DNA from 3 places in the Saccharospirillum sp. genome. Region 1 is predicted to be linked to each of the others. Evidence: predicted binding sites of a transcription regulator. Region 1 holds the regulator's gene; each other region holds the start of a gene.

Region 1 (7,369 bases):
GACGGCTTCGTCCAGTTTAACCAAGGCAGCAACCGGACGGTCGATGTTAGCCAGTCGGCAATGGGGCAGGGCGATGCCCTGTCCCAGTCCGGTGGAACCAAGTCGTTCCCGGGCAATCAGTTGATCGAACAGATCGAGTTCGGTGACGCCCGGTACTGCATTGGCCAGGCGTTCTGCCAGGGTTTGCAGTACGCGTTTTTTGCTGGAGCCGAACGCGCCGATAAAGGCGCGTTCAACGGTCAGGACTTGGTCCAGAGGTATCATGATTAACGTGAATTCCCGTGCATTCGATCAACTGTCTTCTCTTTGTGTTTGAGCAGTTGACGGTCCAGTTTATCCGCCATCATATCGATAGCGGCATACAAGTCATCGTGTTCAGAGTCCGCATGAATCTGGGCGCCCTTGATGTTGAGTGAAGCTTCGGCTTTTTGTCGCTGTTTTTCAACACTGAGGGTGATTTGTACATTGCCAATCTGGTCGAAGTGTCGCTCCAGTCGGTCCAGTTTCTGACCGACATAGTCGTTCAGTGCTTCGGTAACTTCCACATGGTGACCACTGATATTGACTTGCATAGTCCGCTCCTCTTGCAGTGATGGATCTGCCGCATCCGGTGATCAGGATGTCAGCAGGGCAATATTATCCGGGTTCCCTTTGCCTCTTTCAGTCTAGCTCCTAAAGCAGAATTTGGCGCCTGTGCTGACCGCTTTCAACCTTGGGCCTTTTTAATCAATTGCTTTAAATCAGTCGTTTACGCTCATTTGACGGAGGAATCATCATGGCCTCACGATATTTGGCAATGGTACGGCGAGCCACCTGAATGCCCTTGTCACCGAGCAGTGTCGCAATTTTTGCATCGCTCAAAGGTTTGCGCGGATTCTCTGCAGCGACCAGTTTTTTGATGATGGCGCGAATAGCGGTACTTGAGGCTTCTCCGCCACTGTCGGTGCTGACGTGGCTGCTGAAAAAGTACTTGAGTTCAAAGATGCCTCGTGGCGTGTGCATGTACTTTTGCGTGGTCACCCGTGAAATGGTCGACTCGTGCATTTCAACGGCTTCTGCCACGTCGTGTAATACCAGGGGTTTCATGGCTTCTTCGCCATACTCCAGAAAACCGCGCTGATGTTCGACAATATTGGTGGCTACTTTCAACAGGGTTTCGTTCCGGCTCATCAGGCTTTTGATGAACCAGCGGGCTTCTTGCAGGTGGTCTTTCAGATAGGTGTTGTCGCTGCTTGAATCGGCCCGTTTGACCATGGATGCGTAGGAGACGTTGACTCTCAGTTTGGGCGCAATCTCGGGGTTCAATTCAACCAGCCAGCGATTATTCTTGATGTCTTTGCGAACGATGACATCGGGCACTACGTATTCTTCTTTACCGCTTTCGATCTGGTTACCAGGCCGGGGGTTGAGACTCTGAATCAGCGCAATGACGTCGCGCAGCTCTGGCTCTTTGAGTTTGGATTTACGCATCAGTTGGCTGTAATCGCGTGACGCGAGCAGATCCAGGTAGTTGTTGACGACGGTTAAGGCAGCCTCACGCCAGGGTGTGTCTTCACTCATCTGGTTTAACTGAATGGTCAGACAGTCAGCCAGGTCGCGGGCGCAGACGCCGGGCGGGTCGAAATGCTGAACACGGTGCAACACCGCCTCGACTTCGTCCATTTCCAGCGGGTCATCGAGGTTTGCCATATGCCCGGTCAGGCCCTCGAAAATATCGTCCAGGCTTGAAGACAGGTAACCCTCGGCATTGACGCTTTCGATCAGGCTCTCGGCTATTTGCCGGTCGCGATCGGTCATGGTGGTCAGATTGAGTTGCCAGTTGAGATGATCCCAAAGTGAATCGGTGGTGCCGTAGACGTTTTCAAAATTGAAATCGTCGTCGCCGGACGGCAGGCCATGACTGGTGGGAGCGTGGGTGTAAATGTCATCCCAGGAGCTGTCTACGGCCAGATCGTCCGGTATGTGTTCGGCGATTTCCAGCTCACGCTGATCACCCTCGTTAGAGTTTGCTGTGTTTTCCGCGTCGCTGGTGGCTTTCTGGTCAATTGACTGGCTGTTTTTTGAATCGGCCGCACCGCTTTCATCGATATCCTCGCGGACCTCGAGCATGGGGTTGCTTTCGAGTGCCTCCTGTATCTCCTGTTGCAGATCCAGAGTCGACAGTTGCAGCAGGCGAATGGCTTGTTGCAGCTGAGGCGTCATGGTCAGCTGTTGGCTCATTTTCAGTTGTAAGGAGGTCTTCATAGAGCGTTATATGTGCCTTTGGCCATGGTTATAAGCGGAATTGGTCGCCTAAATACACTTCACGAACGGTGGCGTTGTTCAAAACGTCCTCCGCTGTCCCTTCTGCAATGATGTGGCCATTACCCACGATGTAGGCTTTTTCGCAGATGTCGAGTGTCTCCCGGACGTTGTGATCGGTGATCAGAACGCCAATACCGCGATCTCTCAAGTGATGGATTATAGCTTTAATATCGCCGACGGAAATGGGGTCGACGCCGGCAAAGGGTTCGTCCAGCAGGACAACCGCCGGCTCCATGGCCAGGGCCCGGGCGATTTCGACACGTCGCCGTTCACCCCCCGACAATGCCATACCCTGGCTGTCACGAATATGGGTAATGTTAAATTCACCGAGCAAAGACTCCAGCTGTTGTTTCTGCTGGGCTCGGGACAGATCTTTGCGGGTTTGCAGAACGCCGAGAATATTGTCCTGTACCGTCAGTTTGCGAAAGACGGAGGCTTCCTGGGGCAGGTATCCGATGCCATGTCGGGCCCGGGCATGCATGGGCAGCCGGGTGACGCTTTTGTCACCGATCAGAACGTCGCCGTTGTCGGCTGGCACAAGACCGACAATCATATAGAAACAGGTGGTTTTACCCGCGCCGTTGGGGCCTAGCAAGCCTACGATCTGACCTTTTTCAACACTGAGGCTAACGTCGCGCACGACGGGCCGCTTTTTGTAGCTCTTTGCCAGGTTTCTTGCTTCCAGCAGGGCCATTCAGTCCATCGCTCCGGGTTGCAGCGTCCAGGTGGCCTGAGGTGCGTCTTTATTGTTGTTGGTACTGCGCTGGGATCGCACGTCCAGGGACTCATCGAGCAGGTTATAGCGAATGTAGTCGGCTTCGATGTCGCTACCTGACTGAGTCAGGTGGCCTTCGCCTTCGGTGATGATCAGGTCTTCTTCGGGTCTGTACTCAATGCGCTTGCCGCGTACTTCAATCAGGCCATCCTCTTCACTGGGCAGCTCCTGATAGCGCGCCGGTTCGCCTATGGCTTCCAGAAAGGTGATGTCGCCGGTTTCAGGATCGCGCCGTACATTGAGGGTATTGGCCCATACTTCGAGGGTTCCCTGTTTCAGATAGACGTTGCCAGTGAACGTCGCCTCACCGCGATTGCTTTTGAAGTTGCCTTCGTCGGCGGTAATGGTCATTGGTTGATCGCGATCTCCGGGCAGTGCCCAGGCTGTCTGGCAGACCAGACAGGTCAGCACCAGTACCATCGACCGTACAAAGGGGTAAGCAAGTGGCCAGGCTGTCTCAGTTCGCGTCATAGCGAATCGATACCTCTGATTTGAGCGTTATGTCGGAATCGTCCCCGGTCAGAATGGCGTCCATACCGACACCTCGGGCTTCCTGGCCAGGTTGTAGCAGTTTAACAGGCCTGGGCGTTGTGACGAAGCGGCCATTCTGCTCGACCCTCAACCAGTCCGTGTATAACTGCATGCCCCCGACGGCTTGTTGTTCGGTCACTTCAACATTCTGTTCAAAATTGACGCTGCCGTCGTTAAACAGGGTGGCGTGATCGGAGGTAATCTGCCAGGGCTGGTCCGGATTGGTCAGAATCGTCATCACCGGTGCTGTCATCAGGCTTTCGCCATTGTTTTCATAATAGGCGAGAGTTGTGGCCTGCGCCCGTAATTCGGGCTGGCCCCCGGCATCGAATCGGGTTTGGTCCGGGCGTTCAATATAAAGGTCCGGCGCATTTTCGGGCAGCTCCAGCCTTGCCTGGCCGGGCGACTGCTCCCGATCCGTTTGCCACCAGATCGCCAGGGCAATCAGCCCCAGGCTAGCGGCAACGATCAGGCTGCGACGCCGGCCAGCCATCAGGCAACCCCGGCACGAAGGATGTCGTGCAGGTGAATAACGCCAGCTGTTTTACCGGCGTTAACGATGACCAGTGAGGTGATTTTGCGCTCTTCCATTTCATACAACGCCTGGGCAGCTAACTGCTCTGGATGCATGGTATAGGCGCCACTGTGCATGACGGCGCGGATGGGCGTGGTCAGAATGTCGATACCCTGATCCAAGGTGCGGCGCAGGTCACCATCGGTAAATACGCCCAGCAAGTCCCCTTCGGCGCTGATGATGGTCGTCATACCCAGGCCTTTACGGGTCATTTCCAACAGCGCATCGCGTAACAGAGTGTCCGGCTCCACCACGGGGATTTCCGGGCCGGTATGCATGATGTCGCCAATTTTCAGCAACAATTTACGGCCCAGGCTACCTCCGGGGTGGGAAAACGCGAAGTCATCGGCGGTAAAGCCTCTGGCTTCGAGCAAGGCGATGGCCAGGGCATCGCCCATGACCAGAGCTGCTGTAGTGGAGGAAGTCGGTGCCAGATTGAGCGGGCAGGCTTCCTGCTCGACACCGCAGTATATATGCGCGTCGGCCGAACGGCCGAGGGTGCTGTTGGGGTTACCGGTCATACCGATCAGGCTGGCACCGAGCCGCTTGATTAAGGGAATCAGAGTGACTACTTCGGCTACTTCGCCGGAATTTGACAGCGCAATGACCACATCCTGTTCAGTAATCATACCCATGTCACCATGGCTCGCTTCGCCCGGATGAACAAAAAAAGCCGGTGTGCCAGTGCTGGCCAGGGTGGCCGCCAGTTTGTTGCCAATATGCCCTGATTTGCCCATGCCCGTGACCACTACCCGTCCCTTACAGGCCAGTACCCGCTCACAGGCTTGTTCAAAGGCGCTATCAAGATGTTCTGTCAGGCCCCGCAGGGCTTCGATCTCAAGGTCGAGTGTGCGACGTGCTGATGTTAGATAGTTAACGTGCGGTTTCATCTTATTTGGGCTGCCTGGTCAGGTCGGACACGGTTAGGTCACGGTCATCAAACCGATAGAATACCACATCAGTTGCCAGTCTAAAGTGGCGACGCCCGCCTGGTGCAGTGTTAATTTTTTCTTTATTTACACAGGGTTATGACTGATGGGGGGTCGATTCAGGCAGTATTCAGGCCTAAGCTGTAGGTTGGTAATATAAAGGACAAAAGGAGCCTTTTTATGAACATAGTTGGTGCGATACGCGGATTCATCTTGGTTGGTGTGGTTTTGGCAGCTAGCCAGGCACAAGCATTTACACCCAGCAAACCTGCCGGGCAGAGCGTTATGGACGGCGTTAATGCGGTGCTGGAAGTGGTTAAAAAGTACAACGAGGAAGGCGGCGGCGGGGATCGGCAGGCGTATCTGGCGGAGGTTGGAGGGGTTTTGGACCCTTTGATTGGTTATACCGTTATCGTCAGTCGAATTATGGGTAATGAATTGCTGGAATCGTCTACTCAGGCGCAGAAAGTCCGCTTTCTTCAAGTGTTCAAGCGAAGCATGATCAATACCTATGCGGGCGGGTTGTATAATTTTGGCTCATTCGAGGTTGAATTGCTGCCCGGTGAGAATGAAAGCGAAAATACGGTTCGCAATACTCGGGTGAATCTGAACGTGATCTCTCCGGACGGTCAGGAATACCCTATGGTCCAGAGCGTTTACTACAGTCGTGAAGCCGATGACTGGCGAATGCAAAATGTGATCGTAAACGGTGTAAACCTGGGCGTGACGTTCAAGACACAGTTTGATCAGATATACCGCGATACCGGTGGGGACCTGGACGCGACCATCGATGAATGGGAGCGCACCACAGCAGAAACCTTTAACGAGGATCAGTTTCAATAAACAAGGGCCGGCCATTTCAGGCCGGCCCTTGTTTTGAGGGATAGGTCATTTCGATTTGGTTGCGTTTTCCGTATAATCCTCGCCCCTTAATAAATTCATACCCAAGCAGGAAGTACCATGTCCGCAGACGAAGTTAAGGCCTTGCTCGCCGCCGCTTTTCCCGGCGCAACTGTCGAAGTCGATGGGGGAGGCGCCAAATTCACGGTCCGGGTCATTGATGATGCGTTTTCCGGCAAGCGCCCGGTCCAGCGTCAGCAGCGGGTCTACGGGGTGTTGAATGAAAAAATCACGTCGGGCGACATTCATGCAGTGTCCATGGCACTGTTTACCTCAGAAGAATGGTCCGACCAGGAGAAGTGAGTCGTGGATAAATTGTTGATTACCGGCGGTGGCCGCCTGAATGGCGAAATTCGCGTCTCCGGGGCCAAGAATGCGGCATTGCCGATCATCGCCGCCACGCTGCTAACAAAAGAACCGGTTACAGTCCGCAACCTGCCGCACCTAAACGACATTACCACCATGATCGAGCTGCTCGGGTGCATGGGCGTTGATGTCACCGTCGGCGAAGACATGAGCGTCGAGGTCTGCGCTGGCAATATCAAAAACTGTACGGCGCCCTATGAGCTGGTGAAGACCATGCGGGCGTCGATTCTGGTTCTGGGGCCTTTGCTGGCGCACTTTGGTGAAGCGAATGTCTCATTGCCCGGTGGCTGTGCCATTGGCAGCAGACCGGTAGACCTCCATATTCGCGGGCTTGAAGCCATGGGTGCTGATATTGACGTGGCCGATGGCTATATTAAGGCTCGGTCGAATGGCCGCCTGAAGGGCGCGCGTATTTTCTTTGATACGGTTACTGTGACCGGTACCGAAAATATCCTGATGGCCGCAGCCCTGGCCGACGGGACCTCCGTGATCGAAAATGCCGCCAAAGAACCGGAAGTGGTGGATCTTGCCCAGTGCCTCATGGCCATGGGAGCCAACATCAGCGGTGCCGGCACCGACACCATTACGGTGGTGGGGGTCGAGCGCCTGCACGAAGCGGATTATTCCGTGTTGCCTGATCGCATCGAAGCCGGGACTTATCTGGTTGCCGCCGCCATTACCGGTGGTCGAGTGAAGCTGCGTGATGTCGATCCCGACACCCTGGATTCAGTGCTGATCAAGCTGCGCGAAGCGGGTGCCGAGATCACCCAGGGCGACGACTGGATCGTGCTGGACATGCACGGCCAGCGCGTCAAGGCCGTGAACATCACTACGGCACCATACCCGGCCTTTCCAACGGATATGCAGGCCCAGTTCACGGCGCTGAACGCCATCGCCGATGGCGTAGGAACGGTTGAAGAAACGGTGTTCGAGAACCGTTTCATGCACATCAATGAGCTGGAGCGGATGGGCGCTAATGCCCGGATCAAA
Region 2 (7,369 bases), on a different contig from region 1:
GCTCAGCGTAATGAGAATGACGACACCGAAGGAGTCGGTCGCGATGTGACTGGGGGTTAATAGAGTGCCCAGCAGTGATTCCAGCGATGCCCAGAGCAACAGACCGGATACCGCGATCAATACCGACCCGATCAGTGCGTAGACGGCCCGAAAGGCCGGGTGAAAACGATAACGCAACTGATCGTTGTTCAGATAGGCGATCAGCGCCTGCAGGTTTAGATTAAGCACCAGGTACCCGGGTGTTTCAGAAGGGTTTGCGTCACCGTCGCTGCGGTTAAAGCGCAGTACGGCCGAAATAGCCAGCCGGTGCGTTGCACTCGACAAATAAGGTTCAGAGACGGTGATGGCACCGGGGTTTCGATGAGCGGCCTGAAAATACGGCCGGTGGCTGCGATCACTATGTTGCCCGAGGGTGCGTCTTGTTGGCTCGGTAATGCCCTGGCCGTAGGCTGAAGGCAGTAGCTGGCAGCCGCTGGCGTCCAGGCTGTACAGCATTTCGATGAACGGGTAGGCCCGGCTCAGGTGAGCGACTTCTTCTTTTTGTGCCTTGGGGTCGGTAAGCAGGCTGATCCGGTCCAGGCTGGAGACAATCGATTCGATCAGGCCATTGATGGCCGTGCGATCCTGTTGATAGCTTGATACAAGGTGTAAATAACTGTGGTACGCCATGGGGCGATGGGATCCTGAGGAGTGCGTTAAGGTCTTTACGCTACCATCCCTTTAGCGGCTTCTCCAATGGTGGCCATGCCTTGCGGCCTGCCCGTGTAGTCAGCTTTGTTGCTCAGTAACGGCCAATTTCCGAAAGCCTTTCCCAGGCCAGTTGACAGGCCACTGAACTGTAATGAAATAACAAAATATCACGGAACGGCGACCTATTTGTTCTGGTTTTTTTGAAGTGTTGTTATAAAAAAGATCAATAAACAGGGTACGCAGCGTACCCTGTTTCAGGAGGGTATCAGGCAACCTCGGTATTATTTTTTGCCTGAGTAGAGGCCTTGGCTCGAGCCGAAATAGGCTCGACTTTGAGCTGTTTTTCGTACAGAAACGTCAGCACTTCAGAGCGCAGATGGTTGTAATGCACATCGTCGGCCAGTGTCAGACGATTGCGCGGTCGCTCCAGATCAACCTCCAAAATCTGACCGACGGTAGCCGAGGGGCCATTGGTCATCATCACGATGCGGTCGGATAACAGCACGGCTTCATCGACATCGTGGGTGATCATAAGCACCGTTGTTCCCAGCTGCGCCTGAATCTCCATCAGTGAATCCTGCAGGTGCGCACGCGTCAGGGCGTCCAGTGCGCCAAAGGGTTCATCCAGTAACAAAACACTCGGCTGCATGGCCAGTGCCCGGGCAATGCCGACCCGTTGCTTCATACCACCGGAAATCTCACCGGGGCGTTTGTGCATGGCATGAGCCATGTGCACCAGTTCCAGGTTGTGGGTAATCCAGTCTTTCATTTCAGCCCGGCTTTTGGTTTTGCCAAACACGCGTTTTACCGCCAGTTCAACGTTTTCCCAGGCGGTTAACCAGGGCAGAAGGCTGTGGTTTTGAAACACTACAGCCCGTTCCGGGCCGGGTTCGTCCACTTCTTTTCCGTTTAGTAAAACACCGCCGCGCGTTGCCTGGTGCAAGCCTGCAACAATGTTGAGTACGGTACTTTTGCCACAACCGGAATGCCCGATCAGAGAGACGAATTCACCGTCGCGAACCTTCAGGTTCACGTTGTGCAAGGCGGTGAAGGGGCCTTTGGGCGTTGGGAAGTCAATGCCAACGCCAGTCAGTTCGAGGTGTGTCTGAGTCATGATAGATCTCCTGGCGCATAAAAGGGTTCAGTACTTGGTGTGTCGTTGTGTTGGTCAGCGTTGTTCACTGGTTTTGTCCCAACTAACGGCTTGCTGCATCAACAGCATGACCCGATCCAGTGCATAGCCGATTAAACCAATGGCCAGTACCGCTACCATTATGCGACCAAGTGAATCGGAACTGCCGTTCTGGAATTCATCCCAGACGAATTTTCCCAACCCTGGGTTCTGCGCCAGCATTTCAGCGGCAATCAGCACCATCCAGGCGATGCCCAGTGAGACGCGCAAACCGGTAAACATCATCGGAATGGCCGATGGAATGACGATTTTGCGAATGTGGGTCAGGGTGGGCAGCCGCAATACCTTGCTGACGTTCAGCAAGTCGCGATCAATATTGGCCACGCCAACGGCGGTATTAATCAGCGTTGGCCACAGCGAACACAGGGTGACTGTGAACAGTGACGTGATGAAAGATTTTTCAAACATCGGGTCGTCCGATACATAGATCGCACTGACCACCATGGTCACCAGCGGCAGCCAGGCCAGTGGCGAGACCGGTTTGAAAATCTGGATAATCGGATTCACCGCCTGGTAGGTTGAGCGCGACAGGCCAATCAAAATACCGCAGGGAATCGCGATGACACTGGCCACCAGAAAACCAGCCAGAACGGTGAACAGACTGGTAAAAATCTGGTCGATAAACGTCGCTTTGCCCGGGTAGCTGTGAACGGTCGGGCTGTAGCTTGGGTCGTCTGCCACACGCGCCGCATTGCGTTCTTCCTGGCGCTGGTAAAACGCACTTTCCTTGGCTCGCTCAGCCTGATGGCCTTCCCATAAAGACTGGCTCTGTTCAACCACATCGCCCGGGCCCGGGAAGGTACCCAGTGAGGTATTGATCTGCCCGGCACCAAGGTGCCACAGCATCAGAAAAATCGCGATGCCGATCGCGGGCAACAGCAGTGATGTCAGCCACTGCACCGGGTTGAAATCGGCCAGGCGGGTGCTCAGTGTAAGCTTGAGTTTGCGCCAGGGGTGAGTGAAGGTCTGTGCTGTCATGTCGGTCTCCTGTCCTGTTAGTGGGGTGCGTTGGTCCAGTGCGGATGACACCGCACCCCGGACGATTACTCGTTGCTACCTTGCAGGCCAATCGGAAAACGGCTCAGGTAGGCATTGGGCTCGCGGCCGTTGTAGGGAATACCGTCGATGAATTCCTCTTGCTCCGGTTTGAAGCCGGTTTCGCTGGCAAAGGCGGGGAACTGATCGGCACTGAATAGCCCTTCTTCAATCAGGCTAGCGGCGGCTGTCTGATACAGATCGGGGCGATACACCCGGGCGGCCATGTCTAAATACCAGTCATCGGTTTTTTCTTCTTCAATCTGACCCCAGCGACGCATTTGGGTCAGGTACCAGATGGCATCGGAATAGTAGGGGTAGGTAGCGTTGAAGCGGAAAAAGACATTGAAGTCGGGCACGGAGCGAACATCGCCCCGTTCGTATTCAAAGGTGCCGGTCATGGAGTTGGCAATGACTTCTTCATCCGCACCGACGTACTTGGGCTGAGACAGAATTCGAACGGCTTCTTCACGGTTAGCGTTGTTGTCTTCGTCCAGCCAGTAGGCGGCGCGGATTAATGCACGCACCATACGCACCGTCGTGTTTGGGTATTCCTCGGCAAATTCTTCGGTGATGCCAAAAACCTTTTCCGGATTGTTTTTCCAAATCTCATAATCGGTAATAACCGGCACACCAATGCCTTTGAACACGGCTTGCTGGTTCCAGGGTTCACCAACGCTGTATCCCTTGATCGTGCCCGCTTCCAGTGTTGAAGGCATTTGCGGTGGTGGTGTTACGCTGAGCTGTACGTCGGCGTCGACCAGACCGGAGGTGTCACCACCGGCGGGATCGTAATAACCAGGATGAAGCCCACCGGCAGCAAGCCAGTAGCGAATTTCATAGTTGTGGGTCGAGACCGGGAACACCATGCCCATCTTGAAGGCCTCGCCACGGTTCCGGTATTCATTTACCACCGGTTGCAAGGCTTCTGCGCTGATTGGGTGAACTGGCTTACCGTCTTCGTGCGGGATGTGTTCTTTCATACTCGCCCACACATCGTTGGAGACAGTGATGCCGTTGCCGTTAAGATCCATCGAAAAAGGGGTAATGATGTTCGCCTGGGTGCCATAGCCCAGTGTTGCCGCCAACGGCTGCCCCGCCAGCATGTGAGCGCCATCCAGTTCACCGGTAATAACGCCGTCGAGCAATACTTTCCAGTTGGCCTGGGCTTCGAGCGTGACATACAGCCTCTCGTCTTCGAAATACCCTTTCTCATAAGCAATGGCCAGCGGGGCCATATCGGTCAATTTGATAAAGCCAATGGTCAGGGCTTCTTTTTCCGGCCAGCCAAGATCAGCCTGGGCAACGCCCAGTGTTGAACACAGAATAATACCCGCCAGTGCCCGGGTGATGGATTGGCGTAGCGGTATTGAAAGGTCGGCGAAGGTCATGGTTAGTGTCTCCATAGAGTTTCCCAATGCTCTCAGTCTGCCTGAGTCGGCGTGGCTGAATGGCGTGCAAAAAAAACGGCGCCGAGTCCGCAGTTTGCGAACAGGGCACCGTTGCCAAGTAATCTGGGGGGTAGTCGTCCTGTGCTCGTCGGTTATGTCCGGTGCAAAGACGATTACTGTAATTTAGTTGTAGCGATTAACGTGCCAAGGTTAAAAAATGGCAGAGAGAAGGCTCTATATTGCGGGTTGTGGACTTGTCGTGCGGGAGGGGATTATGTCGATAGCAAAGGGTTTTATGCGCTATTTGTGGACTGTTAACTCAGCAGTCGCACCATTGCGGCACAATTAGGTCCAGATCTTGGGACTAAATTAAGAAGGCTATAAGTAGGAAAAAGTTTAGTAGTTTGGTAATGCGCGTGGAGCACAATGAGTGATTAGGCTTGGTTTTTAATTTAAGTTTTAGGGGTTTGCACAATGCAAGCGGTGGGTGCCGGTGATGCCTGTGCGGGGGAGTCCGCAGCATGGATGCTGCGGTCTAGGCTCCATGGACGGATTTACGCCGACCCCGCAGAGGCATCACCGGTAGCCGACGCGGACCATGGCCACTAATCGAACGTGAGGCAGGGGTAAATCCGGCGCACTCTTTAGAGGTGCGCCGTGCTTGCTCGGAGTGATTTAAACCAGTTCTGCTTCGTCCATCAGAGACGCATGCAGATGACCCTGAGAGCCGATCAACAAACTGCCCTGGCTGTCTTCAACCAGAAAATCGAGGGCGTCTTCATCATCTACCGCAATAGAGCCGTGAAAGGCATCGAGTGCCGCGTCGGCCCAGCTTTCCTTGTCCAGCTTGGCGGACACATCCACTGAATATGAGCCTACGACCTCCTGATCCCAGTCAGACAGGTCCTCAAACACGCCGCGCGGGCTGACGTGAATGAGAACACGAACGGTATCGACTGTGAAACGGATCATGATGGGGCTCCCGGTATCGCTTTGGATAAAGTGGGTTGATGTTATGCCCAGTCTGGGCGGTGCTTGTGGTATCCGCGTTTGGCCGACTTTTTACGATCGTTAAAAGCCTCGCCACGATGCGGATTGAACTTGGCAACCGGATTGTGCCGGTTAGGCTCCGGTGCCGACGCTGCTTTACTCATACAGGTCTCCCGTCAGCGCTTTGACAACCGTTTGCCAAAGGCTCAGTGGTCAGCGGGTCGCGCATAATACAGAGGACAGCAGGGGCTGAAAAGAGGGTTTTAAAAGAAAAAATCAGCCGGTGGGAGGCATTTTTTACAGCAGCTTTCTAAGTCTCTGAATCGGTTGAATTTTCACTGTCGAGTACCGGTGTCATCTTTTTGAAAACATTTTCCCACGGTGTGCATCGACATGGGAAACACCGTACCAAACACCAGCCTGGGCTGGTCTAACCGATGACGCTCCTCTATTACGGCTTTCAAGGCCGGCCCCAGCTGCGTCTGTGTTGCAGGCAGGGCACACCCGATCAGGCGCAGAACCATCACCAGCGGTCGGATCGGCTGAATAGGAATCTTGGTGGTGCGGTGTTGGGTTACTCATCAAACAGCATCAGTACGTCCTGGGCGATGTCGACCAGGCACACGTTTTTGTTCATCGCCATTTTGCGCATGGCACCAAAGGCGGCGGCCTCGTCGCACTGGCGGTGCTTCATCAGCAAGCCCTTGGCCCGGTCAATGACCTTGCGTTCGGCCAACTCGTCGCGGGTTTTGCGCAGCTCGCCGCGCAGGGCCTGAAACGCCTCAAACCGGGAGATGGCAACCTTGATAATGGTGTTGACCCGACTGGCCTGAAGGCCATCGACAATGTAGGCGCTGACCCCGGCAGCGATGGCATCGCGAATAACGGTGTCATCATCGTCTTCGGCAAAGAAAATGATCGGTCGCGGGGTCCGGTCGGACGTGAGTGCTACATCTTCAAGCATGTCCCGGTCGGGAGACTGGGCGTCAACGATCACCACGTCGGGTTGAAAAGATTCGACCAACTGATAGATGCGATGCTCGTCCGGCGAGCGAATCACTACGGCGTAGCCGAGTGCCGTGAGCGCGGTCTCCAGAATTTGGGCGCGTTCGAGTTGCTGGTCAATAACAAGAATGTTCATACGCGCAAGGTGGGATCCTACTTATTGGGCTGGTACAGGGTGTTTGCTTGTTATTGCAAGGGCTGTGCCTTTAAAATCAGCGCTTTACGGCGTCTTGTTGGCCAATAACGCCGTATCTCGGTGCAATTGCCGCCTTTGGGGCGTGTTTTCGCACTTTGTTGGGGCAGGCTGGCAGGGGTGGATTACCTAACGGCTTGCCTAAATAGATCTGATCGCTTGGCGAGTCTGGTGGCAGGGCGTATGGTATGAGGCTAACGTTGATGCCGGTTTATCGCCGGTATCTGTTCAACACCTATGGGAGTGTGCTATGTGGTTAGGAGGATTGAGTCGTTTGGAGCAAATGCCTCAAACGGGTGACCGACACCACCACAGTCACCATCAGGTCGTGCTCGGATTTGAGGGTAATGCGGCCTTTGAACTCGAAGGCGAGGGCGGCGATCAGCTGTGCCTCGGCAATGGCTGCCTGGTTCCCACCCAGAGCGACCATGCCTTTCAGGGCCTGGGTGATAACCGCATGGTGGTGCTGGATTTTTCAGCGGATGCATCTATCGATAGCAGCATCGACCATGAAATGCTGTGCCGCCTGTTCGACAAGCCCCATTACTTCCAACTGGATGCCCAGTTCGCCAGCCTGCTGACCGCCATGGCCCGGGAGATCGATCAGTTCGGCCACGACCCGCATATGCAGCAACATGTCAGTGCATTGCTTCTGCATAGCCTCTATCAACGCCTGACTGGCCGCGCTGTGCCGGGCCAGGAATCGCTGGGTCGATTCGATTTGTCGAGAATCGACCAGATGATCCGCCAGCGGTTGCAAGACAAGGTGTCGGTAACCGACATGGCCAACCTGTGTCATATGAGCATCAGCCAGTTTCACTTGCGGTTTCGCCAGGTTACCGGGATGACACCCTATCAGTACGTCATGAAAAT
Region 3 (7,369 bases), on a different contig from region 1:
ATCATAAGCACCGGCATCGTCTTCAAAGGTGGCAATGCTTTCATCGAACAGGCTGTCTTCTGACTGACGGCCCGCCACAATGACGTTGCCTTTATACAGTTTCAAACGCACCTTACCGTTGACCCGCTCCTGAGAGGCATCGATCATCTTTTGCATCATCAGGCGTTCGGGGCTCCACCAGTACCCGTTGTAGATCACTTCGGCGTACTTCGGCATCAGCTCATCTTTAAGGTGTGCGACTTCCCGGTCCAGGGTGATGGATTCGATGGCCCGGTGCGCCTTGAGCATGATGGTGCCCCCCGGGGTTTCATAGCAGCCACGAGACTTCATGCCGACATAGCGGTTTTCGACCAAATCCAGTCGGCCAATGCCGTTGTCGCCACCCACCTTGTTCAAATAGGCCAGTACATTGGCCGGTGAGGTTGGTTTACCGTCAATGGCAATGATATCGCCTTTCTCGTAGGTCAATTCGAGGTAAGTCGGGGTATCCGGTGCCGCTTCGGGGCTGACCGACCAGCGCCACATGTCTTCCTCGGCTTCCGCCCAGGGGTCTTCCAGAATGCCGCCCTCGTAGGAGATGTGCAGCAAATTGGCATCCATCGAATACGGCGATTTCTTACCTTTCTTGTTGAAATCGACCGGAATCTGGTGGTCTTCGCAATACGCCATCAGCTTCTCACGCGAGGTCAGATCCCATTCACGCCAGGGCGCGATCACCTTAACGCCAGGCTTGAGGGCATAGGCGCCCAGCTCAAACCGCACCTGATCGTTGCCTTTGCCCGTGGCACCGTGAGCGATGGCGTCGGCACCGGTTTCATTGGCAATCTCGATCAGCCGCTTGGCGATCAGCGGGCGGGCAATGGACGTACCCAGCAGGTATTCGCCTTCATAAACGGTATTGGCCCGAAACATCGGGAACACAAAATCGCGCACAAACTCTTCGCGCAGATCTTCAATGTAGATTTCCTGAATACCGAGGGCCTTGGCCTTGGCACGGGCCGGTTCGACTTCTTCGCCCTGGCCGAGGTCGGCGGTAAAGGTCACAACTTCGCAGTTGTAGGTTTCAGTGATCCATTTGGCGATCACAGAGGTGTCCAGGCCACCGGAATAGGCCAGCACCACTTTTTTAATATCTGACATCTTGTCTCCCAACGAGTTGGCGGGTTTGTAGGCTGGCTGGAATTTTACGCCTTTGACCCGGGAGATGCCATGGCAGTGGGCTATAGATGGAGCGACGAAAACTCTCAACTTACTACAGAACAAATAACACGAGCTTTGGTGCTCAAATTGACTGCGATGCCCTGAACCCGCGACGGGCTACAGGGCTGCTTCTGCGGGGGCGCCGTAAATACGTCCCTGTAGGCTTAACTTCGGCATCCATGCCTCAGATACCCCCGCAGAAACAGCCCTGCAGCCCGTCGCTGGAATTGTGCCAAACCGAGTGCCAGGTGCCGGGTATGCCTATTCAGGGTAGTCCGCAACATGGATGTTGCGGTCTAGGCCCCATGGACGGGTTCACGCCGACCTTGAAGAGGTATACCCGGTGCCTGGCACGGACTCCTGGCAATAAGGCAAAACAAAGCGACTTACTCTTCGTCCTCTGCCACCGACTCGAGCTCCATGCCCAGCTCCTTGATCTTGCGGGTCAGGGTGTTTCTGCCCCAGCCCAGCAATTCGGCCGCATCGCGGCGCCGGCCAGCGGTGTGCTTCAGAGCGGTTTCAATCATGATGCGTTCGAAATTTGGTACCGCGATGTCCAGTAACCGATGCTCGCCCCGGGCCAGTTCCCGGTCAGCCCAGTTACGCAACGACTGCTCCCAGTTTTCACTGGTTACCGGTGCCTGGGCGTCATCCATCAACTCCGGCGGCAAATCGGACACCAGTACTTCGCGGCCGGAGGCCATCACAGTGATCCAGCGGCAGATGTTTTCCAGTTGACGGACATTACCAGGCCAGGCCAGGCGCGACAGATAGGCTTCGGTTTCCGGCCGCAGCATTTTGGTTTCAACGCCCAATTCGTCGGCTGCCTTGTGCAGAAAAAACTCAAGCAGCCGGGGAATGTCTTCACGCCGGTCAGCCAGGCGCGGCAAATGGATACGGATGACGTTTAACCGGTGAAACAGGTCTTCACGAAAGCGCCCCTCTTTAACCAGGGTCTCCAGGTTCTGGTGCGTGGCGGCAATAATTCGAACATCCACCCGCACCGAGGTATGGCCCCCGACGCGATAAAATTCGCCATCGGCCAGCACTCGCAGCAACCTGGTCTGTGTCTCGGCGGGCATATCGCCGATTTCATCGAGAAACAGCGTACCACCGTCAGCCTGTTCGAAACGTCCGCGACGTTGCCCCTGAGCACCGGTGAAGGAGCCTTTTTCGTGACCAAAGAGCTCCGATTCCATCAAATCACGGGGAATAGCCGCCATGTTAAGCGCAATAAACGGGTTCTCCCGGCGCGGGCTATGGCGGTGCAGAGCGTGCGCGACCAGCTCTTTGCCGGTACCCGATTCACCGTTGATCAGGACAGTAATGTTCGACTGGGACAGCCGGCCAATGGCCCGAAACACCTCCTGCATGGCTGGCGCCTCGCCGATGATCTCGGTATTGGCCGGGGCCACGGCGGGTTCGGAGGTTTTTTGCTTCTGGCGGGTGTGCTCAATGGCGCGTAACGCCAGGGATACCGCATCATCAACATCAAACGGCTTGGGCAGGTACTCGAAGGCACCGCCCTGAAACGAAGCGACGGCGCTTTCCAGATCTGAATGCGCGGTCATGATGATCACCGGCAAATGCGGATGGTTATCGTGAATTCGGCTGAGCAGTTCAAGCCCGTCGATGCCCTCCATGCGCACATCACTGACGATGGCATCGGGCGGATCCTGATCCAGTTTGCGCAACAGCGCCTCGCCGGACTCGAAGCTGCGGCACTCGATGCCTTCCTTCTCGAAGGCACGTTCCAGCACCCAGCGAATGGAGCGGTCGTCATCGACGATCCAGACGCAATTATGATTGGCCATTGAGCCCCTCCAACGGTAAATAGACACTAAAGACGGTGGCACCGGGACTGCTGTCACACTCGATGACGCCATTGTGGAAATTAATGATTTGCTGAGCGATCGACAGACCCAGGCCCGTACCCGTGGGCCGGCCGGATATCATTGGGTAAAAAATCTTTTCCATCATTTCCGGTGCAACACCCGGCCCGTTATCAATGATGTCGAGCTTCACCAGCAATCGGTAACGGTTCTGACGAATGGTGAACTGACGCACCGCCCGGGTTTTGAATTCTATGGAAGGCGCCTCAACGTTGTTTTCAATAAGCGCCTGAACCGCGTTGCGGGCGATATTCAACACCGCCTGTATCAACTGGGCTTCATCTGCATTGAAATCAGGCAGGCTCGGGTCGTAATCCCGGGTTAACCGAATCCGGTCGCCACACTCAACCCGCAACAGGGCGTAAACCCGTTCAGCAATCTGATGAATGTTGACGTTGGACATTGTGGGTGCCTTGTGGCTGCCCAACATGCGGTCGACCAGGTCACGCAGACGGTCGGCTTCTTCAATGATCACCTGGGTGTACTCTTTCAGGTCAGCACTGGGCAACTCACTGGCCAGCAGTTGCGCGGCACCGCGAATACCCCCGAGAGGGTTTTTGATTTCGTGAGCCACTCCCCGCACCAGATGCCGGGTGGTTTCAGTCTGCTGAATCAGCCCTTCATCGCGGCTGATACGCATCGCCCGGTCAGCGGGTAGCATCTCGACGATGAGGTGCAACTCCTCGTCGTCCATATAAGGAGTGACCATGTAATCCAGTGTCAAGGTGTCACGGTGCGCAAGCTGCCACTGAGCAGACCGAACCGACAATGTGGTGCCCCCGGCGACCGCCGACATCATCATTTCACGGATTTCCGCCGGGTTCACGAACAGGCTGTAAAACGCTTGTCCGATAATTTGCTTTCCTGAGCGCACCAGCAACAATTCCGCAGACGGGTTGAGGTGTTCAACGACCAGCGTGTCGTTCAACTGGATGACGGCGGTAAATTGATGATCGACCAACTGGCGAAAGAAATGCGTGTCAGTCACATTAGGTTTCCTGTGCACCGGGTTGCTGTGTGATTCTTTAAATGGCATACGCAAGAAGCAGGCCAGTCATTTAATGCCTAAAATGCACGATTACGGGGCTCCAACACCCCGTAATGCACTATTTTAGTTCGAATATAACCATACTAGCACTATTTTGGTGCATTGCTGAGCTTGTGATTCAGGTCCCTTGCTTGCACCTTTTAACGCGCTGAGGTGCCAATTCGTCTGCACGACGACGCGGTTTTTTGGTTTATACTCACAGGACGCTGCAAAATCGTGAAGGATTATGAATCAGACCTACCCGCTTAGGCTGCTGGCCAACGCATGGCAGCAGACCGTAAAAGGCCAGGGACAGTGCCTGCTTTTCGCCGATGCCGATGGCCGCCGCTTCAGCAGCCTGGTGGATGCGTTTATGGCAGACCTGCCCGCTGATTGCGTTCGCTTTCAACTGGCTGCCGACAGCCAGCTACATGGCTATTACCCGTTGATTGACATCATTCAGAACGGTTACGACCGGCTGTGCATCACTGACTGCAGTCGCTGGCTTGAAGAACAGGGTGTTTATGCACCCAACCTGGCAACCTGGAAGCAAATTCTGGATGACCACTATATCCAGCAGCATCCGCTGCAATTGAAAGATCACGTCATTCAGAAAACCATTGCCTATCAGGACGACATTCTTCGTTTGCTGGCCGCCCTATCGCAACAGCGACCTATCGTCGTGGCACTGACGCATTTTCATTTCGCCAGTGTTAGCTTGCAGCGCCTGGTCAGTACCGCCCAACAGCAATTAAACGGTCGGGTGCTACTGCTCACCTCGACCGATACTGACTTAATGGCAGCCCATGACCTCGACTGGCACAGTATGCAACGCAGCGCAGACGATGAAATTGACCCGCCCAACTGGCTGATCGATTTGTCGCCTGAACTTATCGTCGACTCACCCCCCTGGCCGGAACCCCTGCCGCTGAGCACCCAGAGCATCCCGCGCCTGATTCAGGATGCCCTGAAAAACCATGCTTTGCAGTGCCACACCGAAACCCACCTGCTGTGCGACAAAATCGGGTTGATACTGGATGAACGCCAGATCCTGCTACTGACCGAACACCGCAGCACACTGCGGCTGATCGAAGCCGAGGCCCATTACTACAAAGACCAGCACAACGGCGCCATCACCCTGTTGACCGAATTGCTCGAGGAAGCCCGTCAGGATCACTTCTATGATCAGATGTTCGATGCCTACTTGCGCCTCGGCTGGTGCGCACTGACCAAGCACCAGCTGAGTACCGCCCGGCAAATGGCCACTCACGCCCAGACCGCACTGGAACAGATTACCACCAAGAACGCAGTCTGGTTGGTGCGAGAACGGGAATGGCTACTGTTGCAGGTAATGATCAGTAGCATGTACCACGAGCGTCCGGCCGCTAACTTGCTGCATCGCCTGGAAGCCCTGCTGCCCATGCGCGACACGGATGATTACGGCTACGCCTTGCGGGCCGCTCAGATCGCCTGGGAAAGCCGCATGACCGACCGGGAGCGCTATTTTCTGAGGCGCGCTATTCTGGCGGGCCTCAGCCAGGCCCGCGTACAGAAAAACGACATTGCCACCGTCAAACTGACAGAAGCCATGGCCTTTCTGCAAACCAAAACGCATCGGTTCAGCCGGGCACACCGGCTCCTTGAACTGGCTTTAGGTCGATGCACGCGCATGGCGTCACCACGCCACGAAGCCTCACTGTATAATGGCCTGGGCATCATCCAGATGCGCATGGGCCGAATAGAGGAAGCCCGGGATACCTTTCTATACACCCTGCACAAGTTGCAAACCGTGGCGCACTACAACGAAATCGCAGTCACCTTGCACAACCTGTCCTGGGTTTACCTGATCAGCGGCAATGTTCAGGAGAGCTTGCGTCTGCTCAGCACCGCCATCCGTCTGTGTCGTATTCGGGGTTTTGTCACCATACCGTTTTACACCCTGGACGACCTAATACTGCAGCAGGCGCTGTACCGCTTTTATCTGGGGCACAGCGTGCTGGCCCAGCATACCTTACAGGATTTTCGGCAACGGCCGGTGCAGCCGTCGGTTTGGGGGACGCTGTTACTGACCTGTCTGAAGTTGCATTTCGCGCGCGCAGAAGCCGACTACTATGGCGTAAAAACACTGGTTAACAAGCTGCAGGCATCACTGGAGACGCACCTTGATGTGCCGGACACTCTGATAAACCTGGCCTGGTATGCCGCTGGCCCCGACAGCATGCCATCCAGCCTGAAACCGGCTAATCAGATTCAGTGGATGCAGCCCCATGAGCCAGATACCCCACCCATGCCCAGTAGCAACATTGATGTCATGTCGGTGTTGCGAGCGGCCGGTCTTGAGGGTGAGCTCGAACAGATCCAGCAACGGGTGCGCGATACCCGTCTGCTGTCGCATCTCAGTGCCCAGACCAATGCCGCCACCGACACGCTCAAACTGGTCGAAACCCTGTGTCAGCAACTGAAAGCCCATCTGGATTGCGATTACGTCGCGATCGAACTGACCCAGCAACCCTTTATGAACGACACCCTGATCACCCGGGGCCTGCCGGTTCTGGACGCTGAGCGTCTGCATCAGGCCCTGGCGTTGCAGCGCCTGACACGCGGGCGGTTGTTGATCCGCATGAATAATCTGGATCTTGATGGCATCGATACCGGCTATGTCTGCATCTTTCGCATCGCCCTGCCACATCATGACTTTGGTGACATGGTGCTGATGACTCGCAACCCGTCCGGTTTTGAGGAGTCGGTGCTGCGCACGGCCTCCATACTGGCCGGGCAACTGGCGGCCGCCATACAACGACTGATTCACGAGAAAGAGCTGCACCATCTGTCGTCCACCGACATGTTGACCGGCCTGATGAATCGTCAGGCTCTGTACCCACGGTTGGAGGAAGAACTGGCTCGCGGCCGACGCAACCCCGACTATCGGTTTACGCTGGCCTTCCTGGATCTGGACAACTTCAAGTACCTGAACGACAACTACGGCCACAATCTGGGAGATCAGGTGTTGCGGGGGTTTGCCCAGTTACTGAAAGAACATACCCGCACCGAGGATCTGGCGGCGCGTCTGGGCGGCGACGAATTCGTCATACTGTTTCCCAACGAACAGGGTAAGGCGGTGCAACAGCTGGCCCAGCGCATACTGGAAGATTTTTCCACACCGGTTCGTTGCCAGGCTTTCCTGCAGCGCTTCACCGGGCAGGAATTTAACTGGCCGGAAGGCCAGCAACTGGGCTGTTCAGTGGGCATT

The links. The regulator sigma-54, encoded in region 1, starts transcription at its own class of promoters, with help from an activator protein. The targets are predictions, from matches to a motif close to TGGCACNNNNNTTGCTNT.
Region 2: a site for sigma-54 is predicted at 4,498-4,515, ahead of WEB54_RS02710 (CmpA/NrtA family ABC transporter substrate-binding protein). Genes of this name have one in related genera too.
Region 3: a site for sigma-54 is predicted at 4,128-4,145, ahead of glnL (nitrogen regulation protein NR(II)). Genes of this name have one in related genera too.

Annotation. Positions count from the first base shown of each region.
Region 1 is NZ_JBBECH010000088.1:40,453-47,821, forward strand. It holds gene WEB54_RS16385 (PTS sugar transporter subunit IIA) at 1-264, opposite strand, end outside; gene raiA (ribosome-associated translation inhibitor RaiA) at 267-572, opposite strand; gene WEB54_RS16395 (RNA polymerase factor sigma-54) at 736-2,244, opposite strand; gene lptB (LPS export ABC transporter ATP-binding protein) at 2,273-2,998, opposite strand; gene lptA (lipopolysaccharide transport periplasmic protein LptA) at 2,999-3,550, opposite strand; gene lptC (LPS export ABC transporter periplasmic protein LptC) at 3,537-4,103, opposite strand; gene WEB54_RS16415 (KpsF/GutQ family sugar-phosphate isomerase) at 4,103-5,074, opposite strand; gene WEB54_RS16420 (phospholipid-binding protein MlaC) at 5,294-5,956, shown strand; gene WEB54_RS16425 (BolA family protein) at 6,074-6,316, shown strand; gene murA (UDP-N-acetylglucosamine 1-carboxyvinyltransferase) at 6,320-7,369, shown strand, end outside.
Region 2 is NZ_JBBECH010000020.1:67,595-74,963, reverse strand. It holds gene WEB54_RS02725 (hypothetical protein) at 1-669, opposite strand, end outside; gene WEB54_RS02720 (ABC transporter ATP-binding protein) at 956-1,804, opposite strand; gene WEB54_RS02715 (ABC transporter permease) at 1,859-2,860, opposite strand; gene WEB54_RS02710 (CmpA/NrtA family ABC transporter substrate-binding protein) at 2,926-4,323, opposite strand; gene WEB54_RS02705 (hypothetical protein) at 4,984-5,280, opposite strand; gene WEB54_RS02700 (hypothetical protein) at 5,322-5,462, opposite strand; gene WEB54_RS02695 (ANTAR domain-containing response regulator) at 5,873-6,439, opposite strand; gene WEB54_RS02690 (helix-turn-helix domain-containing protein) at 6,747-7,369, shown strand, end outside.
Region 3 is NZ_JBBECH010000023.1:16,742-24,110, reverse strand. It holds gene WEB54_RS03135 (argininosuccinate synthase) at 1-1,140, opposite strand, end outside; gene glnG (nitrogen regulation protein NR(I)) at 1,587-3,014, opposite strand; gene glnL (nitrogen regulation protein NR(II)) at 3,001-4,080, opposite strand; gene WEB54_RS03120 (diguanylate cyclase) at 4,367-7,369, shown strand, end outside.